Linked DNA regions of Parashewanella spongiae. The protein of the gene in region 1 binds, or shares a complex with, the protein of each later gene. Links are inferred from orthologs where the notes say so. Each region holds a gene or a part of one and is shown in the gene's direction. Other genes may lie near its edges. The genes, in order: xseA and xseB.

What was found.
Region 2: the proteins of xseA (region 1) and xseB are in contact, whole or in part, in a cryo-EM structure (PDB 8TXR), measured with the Escherichia coli proteins. The link is inferred for Parashewanella spongiae from one-to-one orthologs.

What each region holds. Positions count from the first base shown.
Region 1 is NZ_CP037952.1:4,115,895-4,132,628, forward strand. Bases 934-3,856 are described here. They hold xseA (exodeoxyribonuclease VII large subunit), read left to right. Parts: upstream 934-1,683; coding sequence 1,684-3,030; downstream 3,031-3,856. Other genes in these bases: E2I05_RS16350 (hypothetical protein), read right to left, coding at 934-1,521. Also shown: more of E2I05_RS16350, read right to left, coding at 541-933; E2I05_RS16360 (hypothetical protein), read left to right, coding at 3,988-7,536; E2I05_RS16365 (thymidine kinase), read right to left, coding at 7,628-8,209; E2I05_RS16370 (hypothetical protein), read left to right, coding at 9,314-10,558; E2I05_RS16385 (ankyrin repeat domain-containing protein), read left to right, coding at 12,547-15,495; E2I05_RS16390 (hypothetical protein), read right to left, coding at 16,447-16,734. UniProt on the Escherichia coli protein: Bidirectionally degrades single-stranded DNA into large acid-insoluble oligonucleotides, which are then degraded further into small acid-soluble oligonucleotides.
Region 2 is NZ_CP037952.1:1,057,338-1,073,889, reverse strand. The notes cover bases 5,752-8,492. They hold xseB (exodeoxyribonuclease VII small subunit), read left to right. Parts: upstream 5,752-6,872; coding sequence 6,873-7,112; downstream 7,113-8,492. Other genes in these bases: dxs (1-deoxy-D-xylulose-5-phosphate synthase), read left to right, coding at 8,030-8,492; ispA ((2E,6E)-farnesyl diphosphate synthase), read left to right, coding at 7,115-8,008; pomA (flagellar motor protein PomA), read right to left, coding at 5,752-6,505. Outside these bases: E2I05_RS03905 (methyl-accepting chemotaxis protein), read left to right, coding at 1-2,344; E2I05_RS03900 (hypothetical protein), read left to right, coding at 2,882-4,327; E2I05_RS03895 (flagellar motor protein MotB), read right to left, coding at 4,801-5,733; more of pomA, read right to left, coding at 5,738-5,751; more of dxs, read left to right, coding at 8,493-9,895; E2I05_RS03870 (hypothetical protein), read right to left, coding at 9,934-10,473; E2I05_RS21900 (hypothetical protein), read left to right, coding at 11,001-11,420; E2I05_RS03865 (ISL3 family transposase), read left to right, coding at 11,372-12,214; E2I05_RS03855 (discoidin domain-containing protein), read right to left, coding at 12,461-13,633; E2I05_RS03850 (hypothetical protein), read left to right, coding at 14,310-14,948; E2I05_RS03845 (nuclear transport factor 2 family protein), read left to right, coding at 14,983-15,312; E2I05_RS03840 (hypothetical protein), read left to right, coding at 15,351-15,620; E2I05_RS03835 (hypothetical protein), read right to left, coding at 15,644-15,958. UniProt on the Escherichia coli protein: Bidirectionally degrades single-stranded DNA into large acid-insoluble oligonucleotides, which are then degraded further into small acid-soluble oligonucleotides.

The sequences.
Region 1 (16,734 bases):
AGGGGCTGTTTATCTTTCGTGATTATTTTTGCAGCGATAACTTGGTTGTTTTATACAAGACAGAGCTTGTGCGGTTTGGTATTCCAAATAAGCAAGCGATAACGCAGTAGAAATGACCAATTTACGCTGTCTTAGATGCTTTTGAGCGTTCACTGTTCTGTGTTGTAACCCGTTTACTTAGATGACTAAGCTTCACTGCTTACGCCTTGAACCTAAAAACATCAGTTGAACGCTGAATATATGAGTAACTGTTTGAGCAATATGATGATTTTATCATCATGGCATTCACCCAATGAGTGAAGCGCTCTACGCTCACAAGCTTGCTAAAATGAGTGCTATCTGCGTTGTAACTTTTGCAAGTAGAATAAGTACTTGCTGCAAGCTACGCCTTACTATCAGCCATTTTCTCTACGCTTGAGAACGCAGTCAACTGATGTTTCTAGATTGAACAGATAAACGCTCAAATAGCACAAAATTTAATCCTGAAAGATAAACAGCCTCTAGAGAGGTAAAAGCATTCTGATAACAGGAAACAGTGTTTTACAATCCCTTAAACCTAAAATTTCGAATTAAATCGACTTTCAAAGAGGAATAGGATAAATGAGAAGTTATTTCTACACTAGGTAACTGTACGCCATTTACAACATCATAAGTATAACATCCTGAAGAAAATGATAGATTCAAGTCAGCTATATGCTCCATTGAAATTATTAAAATAGGCTTATCTTCAGGCCACTCAGTAAAAGCAGGCCAAACATTTGCAACAGGGTTAACTGCCAATAATATATCATGAGACTCTCGATACTTTATAATTGCACTTTTGGCGTCCATAGCTTCTGTTTTGAATACACATTGTTCAAGTAATTTTTCATCTGGCTTATGAAAATTGATACTGCTGTTAGAAGTGTCCGATGTTAGATCCTTTGCATAAGAAATCTCCTCATCAAGATATTTCTGAAACCCATCTTCTTGCAAGGTAAGGCTAAAATGATGACCACTATCAGTTGCAGTCACTTTCACTTTTTCAAAGTTTAATCCAAATTCTTTATTAATCGCCTTGGCCCACCACCCCATGCCCGACCCGACCTCAAGAACGTTATGACAATTTAATTCCAAAAAAAATGTACGGATAGATAAAGCTATTTCAGGGGTTATTCCCGCAAAATAACAAAAATTAACAACAAATTTATCAAGACACATTTTCAACTTTTCAAACTGAGCATTCTCAAAGCTACATTTTACGAGGCTAGATAAATCACGGTGTTTACCTTTTAGAGGATGTTCAGGCGCAACCCGTGTAGACAAATAAGTTTTCAACACTCTCCAATCGGCTAAGTCCGATGGTATTTCTTTTTTTCTAAGCGAATTTATCTCTGATTTTAAAGTATGAAATTCATTAATTACTTTTTGATCCCTTGAATGCTGAACAGCAAAATCACAGAGTTCACAAGTTTCATCAATGGCTGATGATTCCATGGAAAAAATAGTATAGGGGAACGCTTGGGGACTCGCTATAGACATATTCTGTTTCTTTATTCGCTTAAAAACATTTAAATTTTATACATTTCCCTCTAGTCCATATAGTTAATATTTTTTAACGTAATAAATAACTTGAATACTGAATTATAGAAAAAATAAAGGTATTCTTGCTTTGAAACTAACAACTACAAAAAGTATCAAGTCATGACAAAAACCATTTACACCGTTTCACGCTTAAACGGTGAAGTTAGGCGAATTTTAGAGGGGGAAATTGGCCGAGTATGGCTCAGTGCTGAGGTTTCGAACTTTTCAGCACCTAATTCAGGGCATTGGTATCTCACTCTAAAAGATCATTTCTCTCAAATCCGCTGTGCAATGTTCAAAGGGAAAAATCGCAGTGTTAACTTTCAACCAAGCAATGGCCAACAAGTATTAGTTAAAGGCAATATTAGCGTCTACGAGCCTCGAGGTGACTATCAACTCTTGATTGAAAGTATGCAACCCGCTGGTGATGGTTTGTTAGCTCAACAGTTCGAAGCATTAAAAATGAAATTGGCCGCTGATGGTCTATTCGCTGCAGACAGCAAGCGAGCTATACCAAAGGTCATTCAACGAATTGGTGTTGTCACTTCAGCAACGGGAGCCGCTGTAAGAGATATACTCCACGTCCTACAACGACGAGATCCATCTATCGAAGTTATCATTTATCCTGCACAGGTTCAGGGTGACAGCGCAGCCACTCAATTATGCGACGCAATTGATGTTGCCAACCAGCGAAATGAAGTTGATGTCATTTTGCTGACTCGCGGTGGTGGCTCAATGGAAGACTTATGGTGCTTTAATGATGAAGGTTTGGCTCACACTATTTACAACTCTGGATTACCTATTGTCAGTGCTGTCGGACATGAAGTTGATACGACCATCAGTGATTACGTCGCGGATATTAGAGCTCCAACACCTTCGGCTGGTGCGGAATTATTATCTAAGGATGTCAGCAATAAAGTCCAGCAACTAAGCAGTTTAAAAAGCCGTCTGATCCAATCATACAAACTTCACACATTACAACAAGCTGGAATACTCAGTGAGTTTAGCCATCGTTTGCAGCGTCATGAACCACAAAATAAATTACAGCAATGGCAACAGCGATTTGATGAAATCCAGCTGAAATTGAATTCAGCCATTAATCAAAAATTTCATCATGATATTTTAAAGCAGCAACAGCTAAAGAATCGACTGAACGAGCAATCTCCCCATCATCGTGTCAAGTTATTGTCAGAAAAGCTCAATTACTTAGATTGCAAATTGAGTGACTCAATCAAAGCAAAATTAAAACAAAGCCAGCTTAAATTGCAACAAGCAGGTCATCAATTGAATGCTATCAGCCCCTTAGCTACGCTCAGTAGAGGTTATAGCATAACAAGCGACAACAATGGATGTGTTATCACTGAAGCAGCTTCATTAAAACAAGGTGATGAACTAATGACTCGGTTACACACTGGCACTGTAATCTCGTCAGTTGAGCAAATCCTTCATGAAGATTATTATCAGTAACTAAACGCTCAACTCAGAGCTATGTATGCGCACAAAGTACAAACGAAATTGGTGAAAACATAGTTATTACCGACATACAAAACTGTCGTTATTACATTGCTACGTTGAGAAAATTTTGTGAAGTATTCTTTATAAACCAAAGTGTGCGCATACAAGCTCCAGAAGGGCAAGGCTAAAGGCTTCCATTACTGCGTTACACGTTCTTGAATTATCCCGACAAAAGCACGAAGTGCGTTGAACGCCAGCTTTGTATGGCGGCCGTAGGGAATATAGTACTTCAACCTAAACGTTCATGATAGGCATAGATGTCATATGCGTTTACTTTGACTACTATTTTTCTATCACCCTACACCATGAAAATTGTATTCGCTGAGATTTGAAGATTATTTCCAACCTAAGCTAAAGGCGAAGTGATTTTTAGCTTTTATGCTTTCACTAACAGGCTTGGGAATAGGTGTTAGCGGCTATTTTTACGGTAAAAACATCAGTTGAACGCTGAGTATATGAGTAACTGTTTGAGCAATTGGATGATTTTATTATCATGTTTTTCACCTAATGAGTGAAATGCTCTACGCTCACAAGCTTGCTAAAATGGCTGCTATCTGCGTTATAACTTTTGCAAGTAGAATAATTACTTGCTGCAAGCTACGCCTTAATATCAGCCATTTTTTCTACGCTTGAGAACGCAGTCAACTGATGTTTCTAGGTTCAAACATGGCCTTGTACTGAAAACCTTTATCTCTTGCTGAGTGAGAGATTAATTACTGTAATTGGTATTAGCATTCTCAGATACCACTCCTTATGACATCTAATTTTGAAAAACATCTTTTTAGTCCATAAAAAACATAGTGTTAACTTTAATTAATCTAATATCTACTCTCTTTGAATTAATATAGCTATAGAGTTCAGAAAGTTTGGCCTTTTTGTGGCTAAACTTTACGAAAATGGACGATAACTGTGCAAGCCTTAGTTGATCCAAAGCTATTTATCTTTGAGTTGTTTAAATCTCATCAGGCAAGGTATTCACCTGCGATAATTTCAATAGTGACACCTCAAGGTTGGAAGCCAGAATACAGCTTAAGCGTTAGTTCTGATACAACAAAATTGAGCTATGAATGTGTAGAGTACTTCCATAATACTCACACTGTGGACTCCTCTCATTGCGAACATCTTTCTATCGATACCAAAGAGTCTGAGCAAAGCTATTTAGTCACTTTGTCTAAAACAACAAATCAAGTTACGCCATCTGTTCAATCGAGTTTATCCATTACGATTTTAAAATTTCACGATCAACATAAAACAATAGTCAGCACTCCAAGTGATGTTCAACATACAGAGTTGAGCAAAAAGCTTTCAGAACTAAAAGTGCAGTTAGTGAACCAAGCAATACAGTTCATTATAATTACATCAACACAAAGTGATATATTTCCATTAGTTACTGGTTCTTATATTGATGGCTTGATCCCTGATCAAGAAAAGGAAAATGCTAACTTTTGCATCAAGATCACTGATGTATCACAGCCAAACCTCACTATCGTCACAAAAGACAAAGAACAACTACAACAAGTAGCTACGACCCTTGCTAAGCTTATAGGTCAATATCACAAGGAAAATCAATCGCTAACATGCTATTCAGCTCAAGGTAGTGAAAAACAGACCTCAGTGGTGCTTACTTACCAACAAGAACCATTTTTTAAATTTTATCTTACCTATCCCACAGAGTATTTATCAGCGGAGCATGTGAAAAAGTGCACATTCCAAGCAACAAAATCGGCAAAGCCACTGCCCTTTCGTACGTTGAAGCATGTCGATCTAGAGCTGCTTGAAATTTCCGAGCAGCTAGGGCGCGAACGAGTCAATGCTTCAACCCTTGATATTATCGCCACTAGAGTTGCTGTAATTAATGATATTTCAGATAAAAACAAACAACTCTTTGATGCGGTAGTAGCAAAATACCAAAAACTTCACTTAGGCTCTGCCCCTAAAATCGATCCGATAACTCCAGCATTAATTCCTATGTCGTCAGTCCCTATGATATTTTCTCAACCGGATCTGCTCTATTTACAGCCTACATATCCAATGCTTATGCCATTCCCACTCGTTCAGTCACCTCCTACTCAACACCATGAAATACAGATAATTTCATCATCACAACCTCTGCAATCAAAGCAAAAAAAGAAACATAGCGTCTCCAAAGAAATAAAAATCACTGAACAAGTTTTAATAAAACTAAATATCCTTGCTCGAGAATCTATCACTCGAGTTGAAATGAACTATGCCAGTATTCAACATTTATTTGCTCAAAAAAACTCATCGAGAAGCCCTTCGCCTTCGACTTCCAAATCTAGAGTTAGCCGACTTAAAAGCATGGAGGAGAAATCGTCAAGACGAAGCTCGGGAGCACGAAAGAAACATAAAAAGGAGGAAAAAAAGAAGGCAAGACAAGAGCAAATGTTTACTTTATCTGGAACTGACGACGCTATAGCGTCACTTAAGTTTATTACCCAAACTTTGGTTGAAGAAAAGTCAAAAAAAGAATCACAAATGGATGAACTCTCCAGCTTATTTTCTCCATCAATTGCAGCTGATTTCATTGCATTAACTGCATTAGAAAATAAATCGGGTGTAATCACTCACACTTTTCCTTCTTTGCCATATCTTGGTATCGTAGAGTGCCAATACGCAGGAAAAACTGAAACTCATCTTGATGGCACAAAACGTCACTTCCAATCTGAAGACCGCTATCAAGTACTCGCAGCACAATGCTATCCCATAAGCGTTGCTATGCTTCAGCACTTTTTAAGTCGCCATGGATTAGAGAAGGCGGACTCAATCAAGATTGCAAGTTTGATTTCTGCCCTATTATTAAGATTTACGCAGTATATAAACATCAATGACGGCGAAAAGTTAATAGAGTTAACACAACTGCTTTCAGATGCAATTAATCACCTTGCAACCTTCCAAAATACACCGACATTTTCCATCAATGCTTGGCGTTCTCTCTGTCATACATTATTAATATTGTTATTAGATAAAAGGCTCGTTATTACAGCGACACACAAACAAAAGATATTGCAGGTCGCCACAATTCTCTTGGAGACATCGATAGCCCATGAACAGTATGATTTATGTGCTGGTATTACCTATCATTTCAGCCAACACTGGGGTAAATGGCACCCAAGCAAAAAATCTATAGCCACTGAAGCACTATCACATCAAATAATGGCCTTTGTTACTCTCGTGGACACAACGCTAACTTTCAACAAAATCACAAACCTAAACTTGGCACATAGAGCGAAAATTCAATGTGAGCTTATATCACTTATTGAGGATACTCATCCTGCTATTATCTCAGAAGAAAACGATAAACTTGAGCTCGTTGAATTAAAGAAAAAAGCACAAAAAGTTGCCGATGAAACATTAAATGATTTGATTACACTTGATACATGGGCTGAATCAGAAGCAGACAAGCAATCACAAAAAATTGAAGAAATTGCACGCGAGCATCATAATAAATTAAAACATAAAAAGAAGAATAAAACTCAAGGACACTCTTTAGCATCGGCGACTCAAAGCAGTCCAGACCTAACATCAGAAGCCGGATCATCAATTAGTTTTGGCACATCAGAAAGTGAAAACGAATCATTTGAAACATCACAATATGAAAATGAAACAACGAATATAGCAGTAACTGCACCGTTAGAAGTGTGGAAATCCCATGTGAACAACGCATTAGAAAAATATCGCCTACTCGATACTGCTGGTGGAGAAAAGCTAGAACAACAAGCACTTCAATGTGCAGATTCATACATTAATAAAGCATCAATATTAACAGAGTGCTCCACGACTCGGTTTCTAAAACATAAAGTTGCTTTAAAGAAGATGTGTGCATTAGCCAAGGCTTGTCATACGATCAAGAAAGATATGATAAATCACCTTTCTCAAGCACAGAGTTACTCTAAGGAAAGGTTTCCAAGCAAAGCAGCAGGGATAACATGGTTGAAAGGTAGAGCAATTCCCGAAGAAGAAAGCTTCACACTCCTCTTTGAGCGTTTCCAGCAGCAACAAGACATTGTGCAGATCTCGAACGTAGTGACTAAAACCATCGAAAGTTACCATCAAGCTTTATCCTACTTTGAAAAAGCCACTGAGGATGATAAATCTGACTATGCTGATTATGTTTTTGGCACCATTAAAGTGGCATTATTTGAGCTTAATGAGCAGCAACAACAAATCATCAATGCCAAATCAAACTTAATAGAAGCCATGAATAAAAGAAAAGCTCTATTTACTCATCTTGCCATTTATGGTGGTGACTTTAATCTGCCGCAGCCTACACAATCGGCTTGCCTTCACACATTCCAAAAAAGCGCTTACAGTCTCATGAAAGAAGCATTTAAAGAACAAGCGCAGGATTTATCTGCGCTATATAGTACAGCAGGTCAATATAAACGTGACATAAGTGAGCTTTTTAAAAGAATGCGAGAATTGGAGAAAGCCCAATAAACCTGAGCTAAATTGTTATGGCATCAAGCAAACTCTACTCAAGATCGTAGCGAGCAAGTAGTAGAGTTCGTTCATCCAAATAAAAAACGGCCTATTTATCCCAAATAAACTCTCTGAAATGCGTACGGCAAACCGACTCGTAACTCTCATTACCTCCAATAGCGACTTGCTCTCCCTCACTCATTACATTGCCGTTGCCATCAAGCCTAACCACCATGTTTGCTTTACGACCACAATGACAGATCGTCTTTAATTCAACAAGCTTGTCGGCCCAAGCCAGTAAATAACGACTACCTATGAATAATTCGCCTTGAAAATCAGTACGCAACCCATAACATAGCACTGGAACGTTCAGATTATCGACGACATGAGTTAATTGTTTTACTTGCTCTTTTGTCAAAAACTGGCTTTCGTCTACCAACACACAATGGATAGGAGTAGCTTCAATTTCTTTTTGAATGAGATCGATTAAATTAGAGTCTGCATTAAAAATACTGGCTTCTGTTTCTAAACCAATTCTTGAAGATACTTTACCAACACCGTATCTGTCATCAATTCCTGCAGTTAATACTAATGTACGCATGCCTCTTTCACGGTAATTGTATGAAGACTGTAATAAAGAGGTCGATTTTCCGGCATTCATCGCCGAATAATAAAAATATAACTGTGCCAAAAGACGATTCCCTTTGTTTTTCTGATTACCCATTAAGCTCTGGCAAAGTTACTGTGGGTTAAATAACTCATTAAGAAGTTTAGTTACTATATCGTCATACCCGCGTAGGCTGGTATCTAGTGTTTTTCGAAAAAACGAGAAAAGTATTAGACTCCATCCTTCGCTGAAGTGACGACAGAGTTCACTGAGCTTTGTAAGTAATCAGATAGTTTTTTTAATTAGTGAATATCATACCAGTATTCATATGCTTCACCAGCTTAAGTCAGGCAATATTCTTCTTTGACTTTGAAAATATCAAAAGCATACTAGGGGCTGTTTATCTTTCGTGATTATTTTTGCAGCGATAAATTGGTCGTTTTATACAAGACAGAGCTTGCTTATTTGGTATTCCAAATATGCAAGCGATAACGCAGCACCTTTGATTTAGAAAGAGCGACCAATTTACGCTCTCTCTTTTTTCGATGCTTTTGAGCGTTCACTGTTCTGTGTTGTAACCCGTTTACTTAGATGACTAAGCTTCACTGCTTACGCCTTGAACAGATAAACGCTCAAATAGCACAAAATTTAATCCTGAAAGATAAACAGACCCTAGTACTATTAGTCCAGTAGCATTTTAAAAAATCAAGCTATCAAATGCTATTGACCGGAATTCTAATTAATACCAATTACAGTAATTAAATGCTCAACTCAGAGCTATTATGTGCTCAAAGTGCAATCGAAATTGATGAAGACATAGTTGTTACCAACATACAAAGCTGTCGTTATTACATTGCTACGTTGAGACAGTTTTGCGTAGTAATTTGGACACATACAAGCTCCCGAAGGGTAAGGCTAAAGGGTTCCATTACTGCGTTACAAGCACTTGAATTATCCCGACAAAAGTACGAAGTGTGTTGAACGCCAGTTTTGCATGTCGGTAGTCTAGTGCCTTTGCTTTTTCTATAGAAAGCCACTGGATACCAGCCTTCGCTGGTATGACAAAGATTGCTACTTTCTAAATCGCTAGCTCCCTTAGCTCTTATTGAGTGAGAGATTATTGCAATTAATTGTATAACTAGCAGCATGGAACGCACTCAATTTTGTAATGACAAAGAGTGGTACCTTATGAAGATTAACAATTGGGTAGTGATTATCATATTCACTATTTTTCCATGTTGCTTATTCGCAGCAAGCCCCGCATCTAATGCGCTTACCCAAAAACAAGAACCGGGTGGAAATCCTCTCGATGCTGACTTAGCCATCAATAATCCACACGAATATGCATGGAAACTATTTTTCTATTTAAACCGACAATCACAAACTGGAGTTGCAGGCGTTCCTGATCCAGCTCAACATGGAATTAGTGACTATCAAGATGACATTCCAACGGTGTGGGAAAGTTGGGCAAATGAAACAGGCAGTATCTTCATTTTGCCTCGGCAAGCGAATACCAGTGAAGTTTTTCTTGAAAAAGGCACCAAGCCACTACCATGGGAGCAATTACCTAGAGATCATAAACAACCAAAATTCCTTGAGCCATCATTATCATCCGCGCTCCCTAACACACCGTTGAGTAATTTTAGCCCACATTACGTTGCTCCAGAGGTCTCAACGTTAAATGACTTCGAGGTTAGGATGAATCAGTCACTCTACAATCAAGTTCGTGATGATCACTTATATAGCGTTGAAAGTTTACAAGAAAAACTTAAAGCCATTCAAAGCGGTGAAGAAAATAATGCCATTGTTTTTAAAGACGATGCCAAGGAAATCAAAGCCGCTTGGGTTAAAATTACCGAAGAACAAAAAAATCAATATCATTGGAGAATAATTAACACTACTGATGAGAATGGATCACATATCTCTGAACTATGGGGACTTGCGGCACTGCACATTATCACTAAAGATATTTCCAATTGGTTCTATTGCGATTTTGAACACAAAAGTTTAATCCCCCAAGAAGAAAAAGATGGTCGACCTTTAAAAGATCCCACTACCACGGGAATTACAGCAACTTTTGGTAAAAATGGCATTCGTGACGAAACGATAGGCACTAAATGGGAGAACTATCGTCTAAAAGGCGTCCAAACGGCATTTTTAGATAATACTGGACGACCAACTCGCCTAGGAAACACCTTAATTGAACCAAAAGATGAAGGTATTTCATCTTGTATGAGTTGTCATGCAAGCGCAAGCATCGGAAATAACACGAGGTTTTTAGGCCGAGGAATGCCTTTCCAAGCCTCACATATTCGGCCTCAACATATTAAAGGCTTACCCAACCCGAAAGATTTTCTCGATGAAAATGGCAAACTTCTCTACTTAGGGATGCTGCGACTTAGGTTATACCGACGTATAATCCAAACAGAGTAATTTACGGTTGCAGCCAAATGTCTACTTCAATTTACCTTTCTAGTGAGTCCAAAAGGATAATTAAACTTGCATCCAGTAAACTTCATGGGATGGAGAAAAGAGTTTTTATGGCCGAAGTATCCAAAACCTTCTGCTGTGGGAGTCCACGCTTAACTGAAACAGAATTTGGCTGGTGTCGAAAGGCTGTTGCGCTTGGGCTTCATGAACAAGAAACGGGCTTCGAGTGTTTCGGAAACTATGACGGAAAACCTCGAAGTGAAGTGAGTCAGCCTCAATTAGAAATAGATATTAGAGCGTTAGTAGATCCTGAATCGCAAGCCGACCCGAAGTTTAAAAATACGTTTGTGTATACCCGAATTACAGCGAAAGGCGTCAGAAAAAAGTTAATTGAAGAAAAAGGCTGGCTACCTGAAGAATTACCTAAAGAAAGAACCATTAACGACATATTAAATCGACTGGGATACAGACTTCGACGAGTCCAAAAAACTAAACCCCAAAAAAAATTCCTCAAACAGACGCTATCTTTGAAAACGTAAACAAAATCAATAAAGAAACAACCGGTAATAAAAAAGTCATCCGTATTAGTATCGACTGTAAAGCGACAGTTAATGTTGGTGAGTATTCCCGTTACGGTAAATCTCGTAGTGCTGATGCTGTTCAAGCGTTGGATCATGATATGGAAATAAAAAAGAAAATGATCCCGTTCGGAATTCTTAACCTCGACAATGATCAACTTCATGTTTTTTATGGCAACTCAAATAAAACAAGTGACTTCATTTGTGACGCACTTGAATGGTGGTGGGATTCAGTTAAAAGTGAAAATCTAGAAGTGGAAGAACTCATTATTTTTTCAGATAATGGTCCTGAAAATAGTGGCTGTCGTACTCAATACCTGTTTAGATTAGTAGCGTTTAGTGAACAATCGAAACTCAAGATTCGAAACGTCTACTACCCGCCATACCACAGTAAGTACAACCCGATAGAACGAGTCTGGTCATCGTTAGAGAGGCATTGGAATGGCACATTACTGAGTACAGCCAAAACGGTAATAGAATGGACAAAAACAATGACATGGAAAGCGATGAGCCCAGTAGTCAATTTAATTGATAAAATTTACTCAAAAGGAGTCAAGCTCAATAACAAAGAAAAAGAAGAGCTGGAAAGTAAAATAGTCAGAAATAGTGAATTACCAAAGTGGGATCTTACAATCACTCCAATTGCGGTAGATTTTTAAATGCTAGATCCCTTAGGTACTGACTTTTTATGGTCAATTCCATTTAGAGTACGATCTATCCATTCTAAAGATGAATAACCTGAGTTCTACGTAAGTAAAACTCTACAGTACAGCTAATTATGTGGACTTAAGCGTTCAGCGTTAATTGCTTAAAATAAAGCCGACTCTATTAATGCTAATTTCAGTACATTATACCAATTACAGTAATTAATATCTCACTCATCAAGAGCTAAAGGGTTTCAGTGCAATGCGCAAGCTCGGAGTACTATATCCCCTAACGGCCGCCATACAAAACTGGCGTTCAACGCACTTAGTGCTTTTGTCGGGATAATTCAAGTGCTTGTAACGTAGCAATGTAATAACGACATTTTTGTATGTCGGTAGTCTAGTGCCTTTGCTTTTTTCTATAAACCTAAATAAATCAGTTGGGAGCGTTCATATACGCAGAAAAAATTACTGATAGCAAGGCATGAATAGCAGCAAGTAGTGGTTCTACTTGCAAAATTTATAACGCAGCTAGCGGTGGTTTTGGCAAGTATATGAATGTTCAGCACTTACTTGATGGGTGAATTAGGGTTGTTTAGTTTTGTATTTAACTTCAATAGATTAAAGCTAAATTGTGCGTTCAACCGATTTATTTAGGATAAAAGTCACTGGATACCAGTCTTCGCTGGCATGATAAAGATTGGTACTTTCTAAATCGCTAGATCCCTTACAATTTATCAACCATCGAAGACAAAGAATTGGAACGTGAATGTGCAATCCCCTAGGCGCTGTCAGCTCAAATACTTCAATCGCTGCACAGTTAGACTTTCAGCCTCAGCAGGCAAACCTTGAATCAAACACCGTTGATATTGACGGTCAGTTGTTTAGGGTCAGCCTGCTTGGGCAATATGATGCATTCCTCAAATTTATTCGTGATGAAGAAGTAACGAAAAACCACGCTGAACTGGAGTTAACGGATAATGTAGCGAAGTTACCAGGAGCAAATTTTGATGAAAAATTAACAGGCGTGATAATGCGGGCTGAGCAACAAGGGAAGGCCATTCTAGCTCGGGACACCAAAGGCAGGGAGGATTATTTTGCGCGACTCGAAAAATTAAAGACGCATATTATTGGTCAGGTCAATTTCGCTCAACAATTACCGGATGATGCCTTACTTTTTCTTGTTGAATTTTCAAACAGGCTTGACGAAATGAGACTCTGGCCTGAGTCACAGCAACTGCTTCATCTCGGTGCCTTTCCTATGGCGGTTGAAAGCGAAGGTGAATGGCGGTGCATAGACGGTCTTCGAATTCGTTTGGATTTGTGTGATAGGCCATCGACAACGATTTTTAATTTATTGTGTCGGGATCAAATGAGTGACGCATTACTGAAGTTAACTTCAAAGGTTAAGTCTGCCAATCGTGTACATTTAGCGGCGGCGGTGCCTTGGGTGCTTACGGGGATTGACTCTCAGAAAGACACTCATTTTAAGTTACCGCTGCACGACCTGTGTGCGTCAGATATTTATGATTTACTTCTCACTGCTCCAGAAGATTATCACCGCCGTTTATTGAGCAGTATTGACGATTATATGGAATTATCTCAGCAGGTATTATCTCTGAAAGAGCAATACCTTCAGTATGAGAATGATAATCTGCTAATGGAAATGGATGGCATAGTTGAACGATTAAAGGGAAATGCTTGGACTGCGTTATTAAAACTGGCTCCTAACCATTTTTATGATGGAAGCCAGACAAGAGAGAGTATCAGTAATGAGATTTCAAAGCGTATTCACACAAACCAGCAGCTAACACATTTTTTAAAAAGTGCATTTACACCGGAAAAGCCTGAGCTAACGGATTACACTGACAATGTCAGCCACTGGTGTGAAAAACTTTATTGTGGTGATTTTTGTGCGTTGGCAGCACTGGTTGTTTACTGTCTTCCCGTGCTTGATAAACGTCCGTTGATGATGTGTTTATTGTCACATACATGGCAGAGGCTCTACAGTGATACGTTATGTAGGCACCTTGAACAGTTAAAAGTTCAGTCGGAGTTTGTCACTGTTTGGAGTAAGCAAATTGTTGAGCGATTAACTGAATTTAATGCAAAATACGATGATGTAGTAGAAAAATACCTGAATAACAGAGAGTGTTGGCAAACCTTACCGTTAAACCGTAAACAAGACTTATTGCAGCAGTGCATCTCAGGCGGCGTCAGTTTTTCTACAATACAGGCGCTTCGTAACTCTGGAGCAGATGAGGTGCATTTAAATTCACTTGATTGGCGAGCTTGGGTAAATTCAAGAGACTGGCCAAAATTAATTCATTTATTGAGTCATCAGGTTAATTTCAATGAGGTAATACATTACTCTTTACCAATCCTTAAAAATGATAATCAACTGTTGCATATCGCAGCGTACTTTGGGCGAGCGGATGTGGTGGAAGCATTATTGAAGACTCAGGGTATTGAGGTTAATAACGCTAACGAAAACGGGTATACGCCACTGCATGCGGCTTGCCGTCTTGGTAAGGAGAAAGTGGTGAAGGCACTGCTGAATTATAAGGGGCAGAACCCTGAAGCTGACATCGGGCTGACTAGGGAGCATTCAGAAACTAAGAATACGCCACTGCATTCGGCTTGCATTGCCGGTTACGATGGTGTGGTGAAGTTACTGCTGAATTATAAGGGGCAGAAGGCTGAAATCGTGCTAACCAGGGAGCATTCAATATATAAAAATACGCTACTGCATGAGGCTTGTATCGCCGGTCATGATGGTGTGGTGAAGGTGTTGCTGGATTATAAAGGGCTGCACCCAAAGGTCGATATCGGGCTAACCAAGGGGCATCCAAAATCTAAGAGTACGCCATTGCATGATACTTGTATCAATGGTCATGATGCTGTGGTGAAGGCATTGCTGGATTATAAAGGGCTGAACCCTAAGGTCGATATAGGGCTAACCAAGGAGCATCCAATATCTAAGAGTACGCCATTGTATGAGACTTGTATTAATGGTCATAATGCTGTGGTAAAGGCACTGCTGAATTATAAGGTGCTGAACCCAGAGGCTGATATCGGGCTGAGCAGAGAGCATTTAACATATAAAAGTACGCCACTACATGCTGCCTGCAACCTTGGTAAAGAAAAGGTGGTGAAGGTACTGCTGGATTATAAGGGGCAGTACCCTAATGCCTATATCGGGCTAGCAAAAGTCCACTCCAACATCCCTAATACGCCACTGTATGAGGCTTGTGTCACCGGTCATGATGGCGTGGTGAAGGTATTTATGGATTATAAGGGGCTGCACCCTAAGGCCGATATCGGACTAACCAAGGAGCATCCAATAACTAAGGGGACGCCACTGTATGATGCTTGTATCGCCGGTCATGATGGCGTGGTGAAAATACTGTTGGATTATAAGGGGCAGCACCCTAATGCCGATATAGGGCTAACCAGAAAGCATTCAAAATATAAAGATACGCCATTGCATGCGGCTTGCTGTCTTGGTAAAGAGAAGGTGGTGAAGGTACTACTGGATTATTTATCCATACATCCGATAGATTCTATTCGATTGTTTAGTAAGGAATTTGTAATGTCACCGCTAAAACTGGCAAGTAGATGTAAGCATGAGGTTGTAGCTACTCTCATACTCAAATGGAAAGGTATTGAGCTGGTGTCCACAAAAGATAAAATAAGTGTGTTCTTTGCGAAAAAATAAAAACTGTAAGCGAGTGAAGATGGCGTCCCCCACTCGCCTATAACTATTAATGCGAGCATAATGGAATGATTTTTAAGTAAAAACTTATGTCAAAAATAATTTAAGTGACTAGGGTCTGTTGATCTTTCGTGATTGTTTTTGCAAAGATAAATTGGTTATTTTATGCAAGGCAGAGTTTGTGAGGTTTGGTTATTATCGACATACAAAACTGTCGTTACTTCGTTTCCAAATAAGAAAACGATAACGCAGCAGAAATGACCAATTTACGCCGTCTTAGATGCTTTTGAGCATTCACTATTCTGTGTTGTAACCAGCTCACTTAGATGGCTAAGCATCACTGCTCACGCCTTGAACAGATAAATGCTCAAATAGCACAAAATTTAATCCTGAAAGATCAACAGACCCTAGGGTTCTAGCGATTTATAAAGTACCAATCTTTGTCATGCCAGCGAAGGCTGGTATCCAGTGACTTTCATAGAAAAAAGCAAAGACACTAGACTACCGACATGCAAAGCTGTCGTTACTTCGTTTCCAGCCTGAGCTGGAGCGACGAGAACTCATCGGTATACCAGACATTGAGCTCATCCATTAAAAAAACAAAATTAATGAATACTTACTCATTTTTTCGTTGTGAAAATGTTCATATTAGTTAATTTTAAGTAAAACATAGATAAAAAGTGATTTCTTATTGACCCTTGACCACATAACTATTCCGTGTGCACAATGTCAGGCATACTTTCTTCCGCAACTTTCCTTAAGCAATTACAACGCTGAAAAAATTCATACAGAATTGCCTTTATTTTTATGCTGGAAAACTCGGAATTATACCAATTACAGTAATTAATCTCTCACTCAGCAAGAGATAAAGGTTTTCAGTACAAAATGGGTAATCAGGTAAATTTATCCAGAAAACGATCACCTTGATGTTATGAATGTTGAGATAACGTGTAATCACAAACAATCCATTACGGAGAGCTCGTCCTCATGGTTCGCGACATTTTTAAGTGAAATGGTTTTTTGCTGGATATCATATGCATTATCTAGTTGTTTGACTAACCTACTATCGACATCACTGCTTATTTTGCTCAGCATAATTGTTAACTCTGAGAGGGTGAACTCCTCAATGCGGGCTAACAGCACCTCAACGTCTTCTGCACCCAGTTGAGGCTTATCTAAAATTGGGTTGGGGTTTGCTTCAGGCGGTAAATCTACAAATAAACTTCTGGCCCATTCCTCATC
Region 2 (16,552 bases), 3.1 Mb from region 1 along the record:
TGAAGCAACCATCGAGTCTTTAGTTAACTTTGATGTTGCATCTGAGCTACCAAAATTAGAAGATTTAGAAGGAATAAAACCTTCAATTCCGCCACAAGAAACTAATCAACATTTCCACTTGAATTGGAGTAAGCGCCGTCGTTCTTCCTCTTTATCAGAGCTTTCTTCTTTTTCTTCTTCAGCCAATTCTGAAACAAAGTCAAAGCTCAAAAAAGAAAAAACCGTACCGTTAAAACTTGATCCAGCTCCTATAAGCTATAGAAAAAAAGTGTCAAAAAGCACAGAATACTTATCAAAAAAAACGCTTCACCCAACCTCACCATTTCTCAAGTTCGAACGGAAAATAAAAAGTGGGTTTACTCATTTCGAGCAATGGTCGAAGCATTCATTTTCAAAATTGACGTCTAGAATTCATCATGCTCATCGTCCAGAAGATGAATTAAGCCTAATACACAATCGAGCGTTCATTGGGAGCGATGTATATGCCAAATCAAGCGAAGAAGATTACGTAATCCCTCCCCTATCACCACTTCACGTATTATCAGACAAGGAAAAAAAAGTAACAATTCAAAAACTGCAATTGTATAGAGAACATATAAAGCGACTCAAAGACATTGAAGCCAAAGCACAAGCCGCATTATCACAGCGGGATAGCCTACGTCAGAAAGTGAGGGTAACAAGACAACAATCACTCAAAATGACGCCAACACCAATATCGAAAGCTCAATCCTTTACATTTTCAGAATCATCAAGAAAAACGGGAGAATGGGTAACATTTGAAGAAGCTCCAACTTCTCCTGGTATAATGTCCCCAGCAGAAAAATCAGAATCGGTTATGCGGTGGAAATCGGTATTTACACAGATTAAATCTAAACGTTTAGTTAACTCAATCCCCACTGAAAATTCAAGCACAAAGCCAAGCCTCTGGAGTCCAACTTTACTCTTAGTCGAACAAAAACTAATCGAGCAACATCATGAGTCAGAAGCTGCTTCAAAAGCAGAATTATCAAACGTGACTAAAGGCTTAAAAAAATCTTTAGCATCCATAAAGGCAACTTCTGATTCGACATCGAGCCAATTCACAGACGTTGTAGACTCATTAGTAAACCAACTAGACAGTTATGGGATTGATGAAGGTGTTGAATTATATTCCAAAGCCATATTTCATTCAGCAGCCCTTGTTACTCAGTTTGCCATGGCTAAAGAAGTTTTCAAAAAGTGGGATGCTTCAACGATTGGACATGCCACTCGTTCGCTGTCTGAACTCACTTCTGTAGTCCTTAATACAACATCAGCCGTATCTGACGGTATTGGTAACTTATTACCAGCACACATGCAGCAAATGGCTTCAACGATATCAGAGTCAGCAAGTGCCATTGACCGCATCCAGTCCTGCTTACAGGAAATTCAACATGTAACTCTGGAAATTGTCCAACTTGTAAAGCAATTCACCAAAAGTGACGATAAAGTTGCTTTGTCTGGCATAGCTAAATCCTGTGATTTACTCACTTTAATTGCCGAATTATCAAAATCTCTTTTCTCAATTCTTCAAAAAGTACTGTTTGCCGCTAAGGATATTTTAGAAATAACAGGTAAAGCATCAATCGGTCTTAACAAAGCAATACCAGGGCTAGGTATTGTCATAAGCATCATAGACATTGTCCAGCGCTCACTATACCTTGGAAACAATGCTTATTACATGGCCCAGTTATCTGAAATGAAAGTAAGAGATCAAGAGTATTTTCCTGATCACGCTATTCTTTCATTCATACTTGACGAAGAACAAAGAACTAACTATTACACCCTCAATGACATTGCTTATGATGGAAAAATATTCGTAAACCTGTCTCCAGAAGTAATAAGAGAAGCTAAGCGTTACTCTATGGTTTGTGAACTAAAAAAAGTTTGCCGTAAAAGAGTGATAAGTGCCTCTTACAAGATTTTTTTCGACTTGGCCTCTGTGACAGGAGATATTCTAAAACTTGGCGGCGTAACCAGCGAAGTGGGAGCCGGTTTATCGCTTGGAATAGCATTATCAAAAGCCAGTATTATTACCATAAACTGGTTAAAACAAAGCTACCATAATCATCAAGAAGATTTGCATTCGAACGAAGAAAAACATGTACTTCGCTGTCGATTAATTGAGTCATTATTTCAATTTTTCGTTGCTTTTGCAGAGCAAGACATTACTGATGACGATAAATTTGAAAGCTATATTGAACAATATGGAGAGTTACGTGTTTTCTTCTACAGTTTCGGGCTTAAAACAAGTGACTTTTTAGGTAAAAAAGTTGATGAAGAGGGAGTGAAGAAAGTTTATAAAGCCTTAAAACGCAGAGAATAGTTATTTCAATAATCGTTATGTTTTATGACTAAAACTCGATTAAATTGCGCCTTAAACAAGCTAAAGAAATGAATCACCCCGTTCCAGAGGGGCGAGGTATCGTTTAGCGTTATCGCCACTCCAGCGAGACTCGAAACCTAGTAACGACAGTTTTTATGTCGGTAGTCTAGCGCCTTTTTCTTGTTTAAGTACCTGTCGATAAGTTCTTTGATAATTATTGTGTTCAGGTTTAGTGCTATACAAGACGCAATGTAGGGCGCATACCCGTAGCTATGTAACCGAAGTTGCAACACCGTAGAGTGCTGAAACTGGGCACTAGAAAATCTTAGGAAACTTCAGGTACTTAGATGAAGTCACTAGATACCGGCCTTCGCAGGTATGACCACAAGTACACCACAAAAAAACAAAGTTAGTTCGCCCCAAGAGGCGAGGAATTAAACCCCGAAGATATTAAATATTACATGAACTATATTTAACAAAAACAGTATTGGGCAAGTGATAAACTCATTTTAGTTAATGATATCCAAGCAAGCGAATATGGCCACATCTTCTGACTTCACTTCAACTTGGTCCGCTCAAAAAATTGAAGCTGATTATTATCACAGTATTATCCATCATGGATTAAAAAACACACACTCGTCATTAACTCTTGGTAATACAACATTTTCAGTGTCAGAAGTACCTAGCGAGGATGCTCAATCAATATTTGAACCAAGTTCAAGCATACATGAGTTCATGTCTTCCCCCACTTTAATACAAAAATCTTGCCATCCTCAAAAAAATTACAAATACCAAGCAGATACTCAATCACAAACCATCGGCTTGGATAAACAATATAAACGGGTCTTAAACACACCTGCAGTAAGAGAAAATGCGCAATTATTCGAACGTTATCATGTAAATCATCAACCAGTCCCTCCTGAGTGCCAAGGATTTTGTAGATTGACGACTCAAGGAGCACTTAAAGTAAGTGATAGCTTGATACCAACATGCTCCGAACTCCAAGAAAGTTATCTTCAATCTATACGGCTTAGAGGAGTGGCAGCAACACATCGATCATTTTATGCATATGGCTACCACGTTCGCTTTATCTGTACTTCGAATGAACTCTCTGTAACGTTAATTTCAAGCGAGCAATGCTCAGATTACGTACAAAAAGGATACATCATTCGTTTAAAGCAAGTTGTGAATGAAAATGAATGCATAGTAGCCAGTGCCATAGCTGCACTTTGTCATAGGAATTTTTTCGGTGCCGGAGACAGATTAGCAACTGACGAGAATCTCCCTAATATCTTGGCACAGCATCAAAATAGAGCTGAGCCAACCCTTGCTTTAATAAATCGACTCTTTGCAATGTTTTCATTTATAAATGCACCACTATTCGCTACTTTTGCTAATGATAGCCGTCATCCATTAAGGCAAGAACTTGACCGAAGACTGACTATAGTGTTCACAGTCGAAGGAAGCCAAACGAGCCAAAGGCAAACTCAGTCTTTAGGTGAATTTATAACGTTTATCTCTATATTAAGCAACACAGCACCTTCAATGGCATTACAAATAGTTCAAGAAATAAAACGCCAACTTTCTTCAGATGTTTTCGAACAACTAAATCTACATGATCAAGAGATTGAATTAGAGAGACGAATAAGAGTCCCGAAAACGATTCCTGATATTAAAGACATGGTTAACGCCTTGCCAGTAATAAATTACTCACAAGTTCCCGAAGATGCAGAGTGCTGCATTATGCGCACTAACTTTAAAAAAGAAAAAGAGCAAGAAATCATCGAAATAAGAAGCGGGCAAAATCCTTATGTGTGGCACTTAGTTTCTAAAACTGCAATTAGAAATTTATTAAAATCTAGTGCGATAGTTTGCAATCCAGTAGACCGTACAGAATTAACTTGTGACGATTTTAGAGCGGTTGTTTTACAACCCCAACATTCCTCCAGCAACTCATCAATTTCTTCCGTTGCACAAAAATAAAGCCTCAATTAGTCATTTCCATTTGTTATCGCTAAAAACTGACAAAATCAAGGCTCGAAAATTAAAGTTTAAAGACAAACGTAGTAACGACAGTTTTGTATGTCAGTAATAATACCAATTACAGTAATTAATCTCTCACTCAGCAAGAGCCAAAGGGTTTCAGTGCAAGGCACAAGCTCGAAGTACTATATTCCCTACGGCCGCCATAAAAAACTGGCGCTCAACGCACTTAGTGCTTTTGTCGAGATAATTCAAGTGCTTGTAACGCAGTAATGGAATCCTATAGCCTTGCCCTTCGGGAGCTTGTATGTGCTCACTTTGGTTTATAAAGAATACTTCTCAAAATTGTCTTGACGTAGCAATGTAATAACGACAGTTTTGTTTGTCGGTAACAACTATGTCTTCATCAATTTCGATTGTACTTTGAGCACACACATAGCTCTGAGTTGAGCATTTAATTAACCTAATTGGTATTACAAGTCGCCAACTCGAATCTCGTCAGACTCTTTTGCCTTTCCTTGCTCAATGGCAATTTCAACGCGGCGATTTCGCGACCTATTACCCGGTGAGTTCGGCGGAACAAGTAAAGCTGTCGAAGCCATTCCCACCACTTTCATTCTCGACTCATCGAACCCTTTGACTTTAATCAATTCATGGGCGACAGAAAGCGCACGTTTGCTCGAAAGCTCCCAGTTAGAACGATAGAGCTCATTGTTAATTTGTACATGATCTGTATGTCCAGACACAGTGATAATCCCAGGAACATCTTTCAACAAATTACCAATTTCCCGCAAAATAGGACGAAAACGAGGTTGTAAGAAGCCCGAACCAGAAGCGAAAGAACCTTTTTCTCGGATCCGAATAATAATTTGCTGACCAAGAGACTCAAGCTCAACGGCACCATCTTGAATGTGTTGATCCAGTTTTTCAGCGATTTTTTTCAACTGCTCATTGGTTTGCTCTTGTTTTGCAAGGGCTTCAGCGGTTTCCTTAGCTTCTGACTTTTCTTGAGCCGTAGCGCTAGCGTCACCTCCGCGTAGCTCGCCTTTTTGCTCTTGCTGGCCGCCTGCACTATCATCCTCACCTTCTTGAAACTTAAGCATCTGCTCTGTCATTTCATTGGTTTGTTGATTGATAACTTCTATCGGTGTGGGTTCAGGTTTGCCAGGACGAAATTCTAATGCGATAACAGAAGTGCCTTTAGGGATATCTTTCACTTCAACTTTATTTTGAACGCCGAAAGCATATTTCATTGAACCAGCAAGTTGTTGAAATTTTTGTGCGTCCATTTCTGAAAACGCTAATAATAATACGAAAAAACACATTAATAACGACATGAGATCAGCAAATGTTGCCAACCACATTGGAGCGCCTGGTGGTGGACAATCACACCCTTCCTTAGCCATCCAGTTATTCTCCGTCCACAGTGCCAGCGGAGCGTTTTTTCTCTGACAAGTAACTTTTCAAAAAGCTCTCGATAACTCGAGGATTTTGACCATCTTGAATAGAAAGTATCGCATCCATTATCAAATTTCGGTTTTGCATTTCTTCGCCCATTCGCAGTTCAAGCTTGTCTGCTATAGGTAAAGCAACCATATTAGCAATAATGGCACCATAAAGTGTTGTAAGAAGTGCAACCGCCATCGAAGGACCAATCGATTTAGGATCATCCATATTTGACAACATAGCGACTAAGCCAACAAGGGTACCAATCATACCCATTGCAGGCGCTACATCACCCATAGCCTTAAAAATGCTAATGCCAGACTTATGGCGTTCTTCCGTTAATATTATGTCTTTTTCGAGCGCAGCTCTAACCACGTCTCCGTCGTGACCATCAACCAACATATCGACGGCTTTTTGCATAAAGTTATTGGTTATTTCCGCTTCTTCTAACGCTAAAAAACCTCCTTTTCGAGCAGCGTCAGCCATATTCACAGATTGTTCAATAAGATCTTCAGGTTTATCGAGTTTGAACATGAATGCCTTGATGGCGATTTTAACGGCACCCAAAAATTGTCCTAGGTTAAATTTCATCATGACTACAAAACATGAACCTGCCACCACGATTAAAATTGATGACGTTTCAATAAAGATACCAATGCCACCACTGGTCACCATTGCTCCGATCACGAAACCAAACGCGCCAATTAACCCTATTAATGTTGCTAAATCCACAACAGTCCCTCGCCCAATATTTTTCGTGATGAATTAAAAATTTGTGGTATAACCTTTAAAAACCGAGATCATTGTACTGTAAATTAAATCTACACACCTCTTCAAAAAAGCTAAAATTGTTCACAATCCAACCAACCAATCTACAATTTAACCACTTTTTTATTCCCAGCCGATTTTTAACAGATTTTGTTATTCTAAGAGCTGTCTCTTATTATCGGACAAATTCAGCGCAAGTTTAATTCAATTTGAAGTTTTCACTCGAAAAAATAATGACAAATTTGTTACTGCGCAAGAATCATACCGCTAAATTTGACCACAGACGCCCCCTGATATACCTTGTGTCACACTTTAACCAAAGGATGTTATTGTGACTAAAAATAATGCAGATTTGAGTTTCGAAGAATCACTAAGCACATTAGAAGCCATTGTTTCTGAACTAGAAAAAGGCGATATTTCATTAGATGATGCGCTTAAGCAATTCGAACATGGAATCACTCTAGTCAGACACAGTCAAAGCAAATTAGATCAAGCTCAGCAAAGAGTATCCATTTTGCTCAATGAAAAGCCTGACGACAAGCTTGTTCCATTCGAAAACGAGGGCGAATAAGCGTGCCTGAAACAGCCTTGACTAATGCAATTGTTCATTATCAAAATCGTGTGAATAATTATCTTAAAAATCGACTTGACCAGTTACCTGATGATGCTCCAAATCTAAAAGCTGCAATGAAACACGGCGCTTTGCTTGGTGGGAAGCGTATTCGTCCTTTTTTAGTTTACAGTGTTGGTGAATTGCTCGGCGTGCAACCACAACAACTTGATGCCTGCGCCTCTGCAATAGAATGTATTCATGCCTACTCTTTGATCCATGATGACCTACCTGCTATGGATGACGACGCATTAAGACGAGGCCAACCCACTGTGCATGTGAAGTTTGACGAAGCCACGGCAATATTAGCCGGCGACTCGCTTCAATCACTGGCTTTTGAAATGCTTGCGGATGCTCAAAATAACCTAACCGCAGATCAACAAGTTCGAATGATTAAAGTGTTATCTAAAGCCGCTGGTTATTCTGGAATGTGTGGTGGTCAAGCTATTGATTTGGCCTCAACCGATCAATCCATTGACATTGACACCTTAACGTTATTGCATTCATTAAAGACAGGAGCATTAATCTCTTGCTCCGTTGAATTAGCACTTATTGCTGCAAACGCCAGCGATGAAGAAACGGAATCATTGCGATCTTTTGCGAAAAATGTAGGGCTAGCCTTTCAAGTTCAAGATGATATTTTAGATATCACATCGACAACCGAAGAGTTAGGCAAACCGCAAGGCTCTGATACCAAAGCTAATAAAAGTACCTTTCCACAATTATTAGGGCTGCATGGTGCAAAACAAACCGCCGATCAGCTAATTAATGAATCACTATCAGCGCTGACTAAATTGCCATACAATAGCCAGTTAATTGCAGATTTCGCACGTTACATTGTGGCGCGTCGAGTATAACAACAGTCAAAGTATCTCATTATGAGCATGGACATTTCCAAATTTCCGGTACTAGCCAAAGCTAATACCCCAGAAGAACTCAGACAACTGACTAAAAGCCAGTTACCACAGCTCGCCAAAGAACTCAGGGAGTTTTTACTTACATCGGTAAGTAAATCAAGTGGCCACTTTGCATCGGGACTTGGTACCGTCGAATTAACGGTAGCCTTGCATTATGTTTACAACACCCCTTTTGATCGGCTGATTTGGGATGTGGGGCATCAAGCTTATCCACACAAAATCTTAACCGCTCGCCGTGATCGCATGCATACCATTCGCCAAAAAGACGGACTGCACCCCTTTCCTTGGCGTGAAGAAAGTGAATACGACACCTTTAGCGTTGGACACTCAGGTACATCAGTGAGTGCCGCCTTAGGCATGGCGATTGCCGCCGAAAAAGAACAAGCTGGTCGCAAAATTGTTTCAGTAATCGGTGATGGTGCTTTAACTGGAGGCATGGTTTTCGAAGCACTTAATCACGCAGGCGATCTCAACAATGACATGCTAGTAGTGTTAAATGACAATGAGATGTCAATTTCAGAAAACGTTGGCGCATTAAACAACCATCTTGCACAAATTATGTCAGGTCGTTTTTATACCACCATTCGTGAAGGTGGTAAAAAAGTACTTGATGGTATGCCTATTTTTAAAGAAATGGCAAAACGTACCGAAGAGCATTTAAAAGGAATGGTTGTTCCGGGCACTTTATTTGAAGAACTAGGCTTTAACTACATAGGTCCTATAGATGGGCATGATGTCGATGCGCTCGTTGAAACTCTGGCCAACATGCGACAACTAAAAGGTCCTCAGTTTTTACATATTATGACTAAAAAGGGTCGTGGTTACGCCCCTGCAGAGAAAGATCCTATCGGTTGGCATGCTGTACCTAAATTCGATCCTGCACAATTTAAAAAACCGACGGCTAAGCCTTCCAATCCTACATTTTCTCAAGTGTTTGGGAAGTGGCTTTGTGACATAGCCGAGCAAGACGAGAAGGTATTAGCGATTACTCCAGCAATGCGAGAAGGCTCTGGCATGGTCGAGTTTTCCCAGCGATTCCCAAAACAATACTTTGATGCCGCAATTGCAGAGCAACACGCCGTCACTTTAGGTGCTGGCTTTGCTGTAGAAGGCTTTAAAGCTGTTGTTGCTATTTATTCCACGTTTTTACAACGTGGTTACGACCAACTGATCCACGATATCGCATTACAAAAACTACCGGTTTTATTTGCGATTGACAGAGGTGGTATTGTCGGTGCTGATGGCGCAACTCATCAAGGCGCTTTTGACTTAAGCTTTATGCGCTGCATTCCAAACATGGTAATCATGACACCGTCTGATGAAAATGAATGCCGACAAATGCTTTATACTGGCTACTGCTATAACGATGGGCCAACAGCCGTGCGTTACCCTAGGGGGAGTGCAACAGGCGCAGAGCAAATTGAACAAATGACTGCACTACCGATAGGTAAAGGTCGAATGGTACGCCAAGGCAATAAAGTTGCCATCATCAATTTTGGCACCACGTTGGGGTCGGCCACTCAAGCTGCTGATGCACTCGATGCAACTGTTGTTGATATGCGCTTTGTAAAACCATTAGATGAAGATCTACTAACCCAGATTGCTAATGAATACGATGTTTTGGTTACTGTTGAAGCCAATGCCATTATGGGGGGGGCTGGTTCAGGTGTGATAGAGTTTTTGCAAAAAAATAAGTTGCTAAAGCCCGTGCTTCAAATTGGCTTACCTGATGAGTTTATTAAACATGGTTCTCCAGACGAAATCACTGCAGAATATCAACTTGATGGCGAGGGAATTTTAGCCCAAATCAATGAATATCTGTCGTAAATTAACCCAGTCAAGAAGCAATGTATACCTGTGTTACTTCAAGTATCACGGGTATCTGTTGACAATTGCGCTTTATATTGTGCTAGATTCCTTCGACTTTTTGTTAATTTTTGTAATACCTTCTCTTCATCCATTTGCAACTGCATGATATTGCTTGCGTTTGCTGTTTCTTTTTCTTTTAAAATTTGTTGATATTTTTTCTCGTTTTTCTGTATTTGTTCACCCAATTTTCTTACTCTGTCCACTTTTGCCATCTCTTTAGAATGGTCGTATTCTTGCCTCCTGAATGGTATCTGGGAAGAAAAAACTTGATTATCACTCGATGTCACATTTAAATCTGATGAAAATGAGCAGGAATATAAAGGAGGAGTCATAACCATTGGAGCCATAACAAGAGGTTGTTGTACTGAATGCAGTGCTGATTGATGAAACTGGCTAATCACATTGTCAGTAGTTTGAAAATATAAGTACCCATTTATTGGAGTTGGGTAAGTGTTGGCATAAACACCTATTGGTGCAATTGCTTGTGCCACTTGAGCACTCAGCCTAACGTCCATAGAAGTATTTGCTGCTGCCAAAATCGTTTTCCAAAAGTAACCACGAGTTTTATTCTACTCTTATTTTGAATTCTTTATGATTTATTTTTTTAATACTTGTGTTCACTGTACACTACAAAAAAGTATAGCTAGCTTAAAAGCAGCGTAATTCAAACACTTACACCATATCCGCAAAGACTGATATCCAGTGACTTTTTGTTAATTTTTCCAAAGCAGCGAGACTACCGACATACAAAACTGTCGTTATACCAATTACAGTAATTAATCTCTCACTCAGCAAGAGATAAAGGTTTTCAGTACAAGGCGCATGTTCGAAGTACTATATACCCTACGGCCGCCATACAAAACTGGCGTTCAACGCACTTAGTGCTTATGTCGGAATAATTCAAGAACGTGCAACGCAGTAATGGAAACCTTTAGCCTTGCCCTTCGGGAGCTTGTATGCGCACACTTTGGTTTATAAAGAATACTTCACAAAATTATGGTTCATCCGGTTAATCGATACTTAGGTCTGAGATAAGGTAAAATATTCTAAAAAATTAGAGTAGATGTCGACTTCACTTCTTTACCATTCCTTTGGAATACAAGGCCCTTATCATTACTTATCTTCCAAATATGAAAATGGTTCAACGATCTTTAACATTGCCCATAACCACCGAATGAAATGCTCTGATTGCCAAAGTCGGAAAGTGATCAAGAAAGGAACCAAAAAACGTGAGTTTATAGGCCCTCCAATAGGCATCAAGAAAACGTTAATCCGAATATTACATCAGCGTATTCAATGTACGATTTGCAAAGTAATCCAGTATTTACCACTGAAGTTCATTCCACGGCCTAAAGTCCGTTACATCAAAGCCTTCGAGAGATATGTACTGTTATTATCAATTGAAAAAATGACCATTAGCTCGATAGCGAAGCTTTGCAATGTTGGTTGGGATTGCATCAAAGCCATTCAAAAAGGCATCTAAAAAAGCGCTATCAAAAACCAAATTACAAAAACGTTACCTATATTGGTATTGATGAAATTTACTGTGGTTCTAAATCAGGCTTTATGACAGTCGTTATTGATATGAAAACCAGTGCAGTTATCTACACCGAAAAAGGAAAGAAAGCGGCTAGCCTTGATGGGTTTTGGGAACGAAAGAATCGCTGCAAGCAACCTATAGTCGCGGTTGCAACTGACATGGGGCCAGCCTACATTTCATCGGTAAAGAAGCATGCACCTCAAGCCAGTTTAGTCATAGACCGATTCCACGTAGTCAAAAGGTTCAATGAGAGGTTGAGTCAGTTTCGGCGAAAAATACAAAATGAAATGGAGTCAAAAGATGACGCTCAATTTCTGAAAAACACACGATGGCTTTTACTCAGAAATCCAGAAAACTTAAGTGAAAAAGGGGCAGACAAGTTAAAGCAAGCACTTGAGGCTAATCAACCATTAGCAACGGTCTATTATTTCAAAGAAAAGCTCAGGCAACTGTGGACTCAACCAACAAAAGAGCTAGGGGAAGCGTGGCTTGATGATTGGGTTGAACAAGCGCAAGACTCAGAGATTACTCTGCTGCAAAGCTTTGCCAAGATCCTAATCAAACACAAGCAAGGAATACTGGCTTATTACGATGAAAAAATGACAAGCGGCAAAGTCGAAGGAGTCAATAACCGTACAAAAACATTATCTAAGATTGCTTATGGATATCGAGATTGGGAGTTTTTTGAGCTAAAAATAAAAGCAAGCCATGAAGCCAAGTATTCATTAACCGGATGAACCGCTATTTCGCACGCTTACCTCCCTATCATGCCGAATCAGGTTCGCTTTCGCTGTGTACCTCTAACTTCCTATGGCTTCCTTCAGACCTTGCCGTTAGCCAACAACGCCCTTGCCACTCGGATTATCTTCCCCTCAGTCTGGGTGGTACAGGCTTCTTTCTGCCTGTCGGGTTTGCCAGCTTCGCTGGGCAAACAAAAAAAGAGCAACACAGTAGTTGCTCTTTTTTAATTCGATTAATTCAAGTTAATATACAGAAATTTCGTGTAATCTTACCCAATAATCGGGTGAAGAAAATTTGATCTTAGAGGCGATAACTGGCTTGAACTCAATAGATTGACTTGGACTCTTATATCCGTTTCTCTTAAATAGTAAATTCCATTTTTCACCATCCCAATATTCGATAGTATAGTTAACAGCCCCTTGCATCTGACTGTAAAATTTATGGAACTCCCCTGTGGTAAAAACGATTCTAGATACCCAATATTTATCTTCAAGATCAACGGTCAGGTACTTTCCATGGTGTCCACCAGCAGCAAGCCATCGAGTATGATCGGAGCCATCAACCGCATTCTCAGGTGGCTCAGCTCTATTGTAACTATTTGATGAAGTGACAGGCTTGTTTAAGGCTAAATTAACACGACCAGAAGGCCTTATTGCTGTTGGCTCTTCAGGTTTTGGTGCGATTGGTTGTACTTCAGGTTTTGGCTCAGGCTCTGGTTCAACTTCAACTGGCAGAGGTGGATATTTAAGGTTGGCTACTGTTGGGGTAAAGATATTGGCGTATTTAGTGTTATAAGTGTTTATTAGCGGAATATAAAAATTATTCGCTTCACGAGCAAGTTGCTCTGGCTTTGCAATAAAATCTCTAAAATCAACAGAGGTGGTTGAGTCTGAGCCATGGTGTTCTGAATTATAAAACACAAGTTCAGCTATACTAGAAGTTCGGTCGTTGTTTTCTGCGGATATGAATAACTCGGCAGAATTATGTCCGTCATTATAAATATTCGCTGACATTAAGACATTAGAGTTTACTTTAGTATTTGCACCGTCACTGTTAAATAACTGTCCAAAGATTAAGTCATCGCTTTGTAGTGGGGAGTTTACACTCCCTTGTCTCATAAAGACCATACGCTCACTTGAAGTACCTTCATTTGAATGTAATACCGTCACTCCCCTGTTAAGTGCGTGAAAGTCAATAAGGGGCTCGGGCAATCCAGTTAAATCATCAGCACTTAAACAGGTAAATTTTGTATTTACATTATCTGTACCATTAAGTGTGACGGTTTTGGTGTTTTGATCATAAAATCGATAACAACCAGAAGTTTTATAAAAATCATCTGGTTCGATGGTTTCAGCTGCAACTGCAGTTGCCATAAATAGGCTGGAAGTGATAATTAAATAACTATGTAACTTCATAATTCCCTCGTATGTTTCTAATTATTGTTAAACAATATCTGTTATTAACAATGATAATGTTAAGCTAAATTTAATGATATTGTACCAGTGTGAAAATATATACATATCAGATGATTTGTTGGGTTAATTTATTAAATTAATATTTAAAGCTGATTGTTTTTAATTGGTTATAAGAGTGCGATAACTCTAATTATTTTTTGCTATATGTTATACTTAAATTGATTAAGAATTTTTAGTAATTAGTTGAAATTATGTTTAAACATTGATTTTGAGTAAGGTTTGATAATGACATTCTCGGTTGTGGCGTGTTGATTTTGCAGTTGTTTTTGTGTTTTCGTGTTGTATGATTTTGTATTCTCGTGTATCTGTTGAAATTAAGTTTTAACTCTAATATTTTATTTTAATTGTATGCGTTAAGACTCTTTGAGTTAATATTCTATTTGCAGTTTAATAAATGTATTAATAAGTCAATTACTCTAATGGTTTATTGCTTTAGAGTAGTTAATCTAATTGTTTTTATTGTTGTGGCTGGTATGTTGAATAACATTTACATTTTTAGTAATTATCTTATACACCTGATTAAAAATACCAAAATAGTTCCATAGTCGGTAGAGGCTAGAAATAATCATCAAATAAGAGTAAGTTATTAGGATTATATTTATTAATATTAGGTTGTATGTCTTTAACAATCAAAGAGCTTGCAGCTTTATCTGGAGTAATAGGGACTTGGGTTACAGCTATTGTTGCATTCCGCGGGATTAATACTTGGCGAACAAAAATGAACTTAGAAATCGTTGAGGAATTTTTGGTTGCTTTGTATCAATACGAGTATGCTTTATTAGACTTAAGACGTCCGTACTCAAACTACAGCGAGTTTTCTAGGAGTCGAGGTGCATTTGAACAATTAGTTTTGCGCTATAACGTTAGGACAGAGCAGCTTAAGTTTGCAAGAGATGGCTTGAATCGCACACGTATAAAAGTTCAGGTACGTTGGGGAGACTTTGCCAACTTAAAAATTAGCCATCTCTTTTATCTCGAAGGACTACTCCAACATCAAATAAATATATTATTAATGGCAGAAGATCCTCATAATTCGAGCGAACTAAGAAGAGAGTATTACTCTCAATTAGATAGAGAAATCTTATACGCAAAACAAAATGAGAAAGACGATAATTTTGCCATTGACATAAGAGTTGAAGCACATGAGATTAAAAAGTCGATGTCAGAAAAGGTTTTACCCAAAAACACAATCACATCTATTTTTTATTTTCCAGTTTACTGTCTGAAAAAAATGATCAAATCTCTTTCTTCCTGAAGTTATATATAGATTAAGTAAGGTAGACTTAAATTTGCTAGATATTACAGACAACATCATTCAACTTGAAAAGTCTTTGTTTACTGAAAAGGTTAGAGCATCCAAATCTAAGTTGAATACACTCATTGCCGATGATTTTATTGAGGTTGCAAGCACTGGTGCACGATTTGGTAAAACTGAGGTTTTGAATCGATTACCAGATGAGTCAACATTCATCGTTAAGACTTCGAGCTTTGAAGGTCGAGTTCTTTCAAATGATAGTGTGATGCTGGTTTACCAATCTGCTTTTAAACGTGGTGAAGATGAGCTTATCATCAAGGAACCAAGTGCGACAATTTCAATATACCCGATTGAATTGAATTGAATTAGCCCCATTTATATCCATATAACGGATTAATTGATGTGGGTATAGATAACTTAATTTCAGCAATTGCAGAGCTTGGAATACTATATATTTTTGCAGACTCGTTGCTATTTATCATTGGCATTTGGAGTTTACTAAAAATAGTCAAATGGGCAAAAGGAATGCCAAAAGCAGCTTTTCTTATGCTTGCTATTTTTCCGCTTATTTCAATATTTCCAATACCACCTCCAACATTTAAAAATGTTGAAAAGGCCAAAATAGAACAGCGAAAGAATAAACAAAATGACGGTGATTCAGATGATGGTTAGTACTTATTTTAGTTCTGTATTTACTATTGATTGAAGAATTTTAATAACTGTTCATAAATTTTTTTTAAGAAAGGATCATTTAGTTTATTAGCACCCGCTCGTCGAATTTCTTTGCCATTATTAAATAAAGAGATTTCGAAATCTCTAACCCCACCGCAGGTTTGACTTTCTGGGCATAATTTTAATGGGACTACAAGTTTACTATTTTTCCCTGACGAGGCTGAAAGAGTTTGTTGAATTTGTGTAACTTCATCAGTTTGTATTACATTTAATTTAACCCCTGCAGTAGTTAGTGAGTAGGTTGCCTGTATAGGGTTAACAAATTTTGTAAAAAGCATAAACACCTCTAATTAGTTATAAGCCCAAACCTTTCCTTAAACCTAAATAAATCGGTTGAATGCACAATTTAACTTTCATTTATTGAAGTTATACCAATTACAGTAATTAAATGCTCAACTCAGAGCTATGTATGTGCTCAAAGTGCAATCGAAATTGATGAAGACATAGTTGTTACCAGCATACAAAACTGTCGTTATTACATTGCTACGTCAAGACAATTTTGAGAAGTAAGACCAATTACAGTAATTAAATTCCCAGCTCAGACGTATGTATGAGTTAAAAGTACAAGTGAAATTGATGAAGACATAGTTATTACCGACATACAAAACTGTCGTTATTACATTGCTACGTTGAGACAGTTTTGCGTAGTAATTTGGACACATACAAGCTCCCGAAGGGCAAGGCTAAAGGGTTCCATTACTGCGTTACAAGCACTTGAATTATCCGGACAAAAGTACGAAGTGTGTTGAACGCCAGTTTTGTATGGCAGCCGTAGGGAATATAGTACTTCGAGCTTGTGCCTTGCACTGAAACCCTTTAGCTCTTGCTGAGTGAGAGATTAATTACTGTAAATGGTATAAAATACAAAGTTA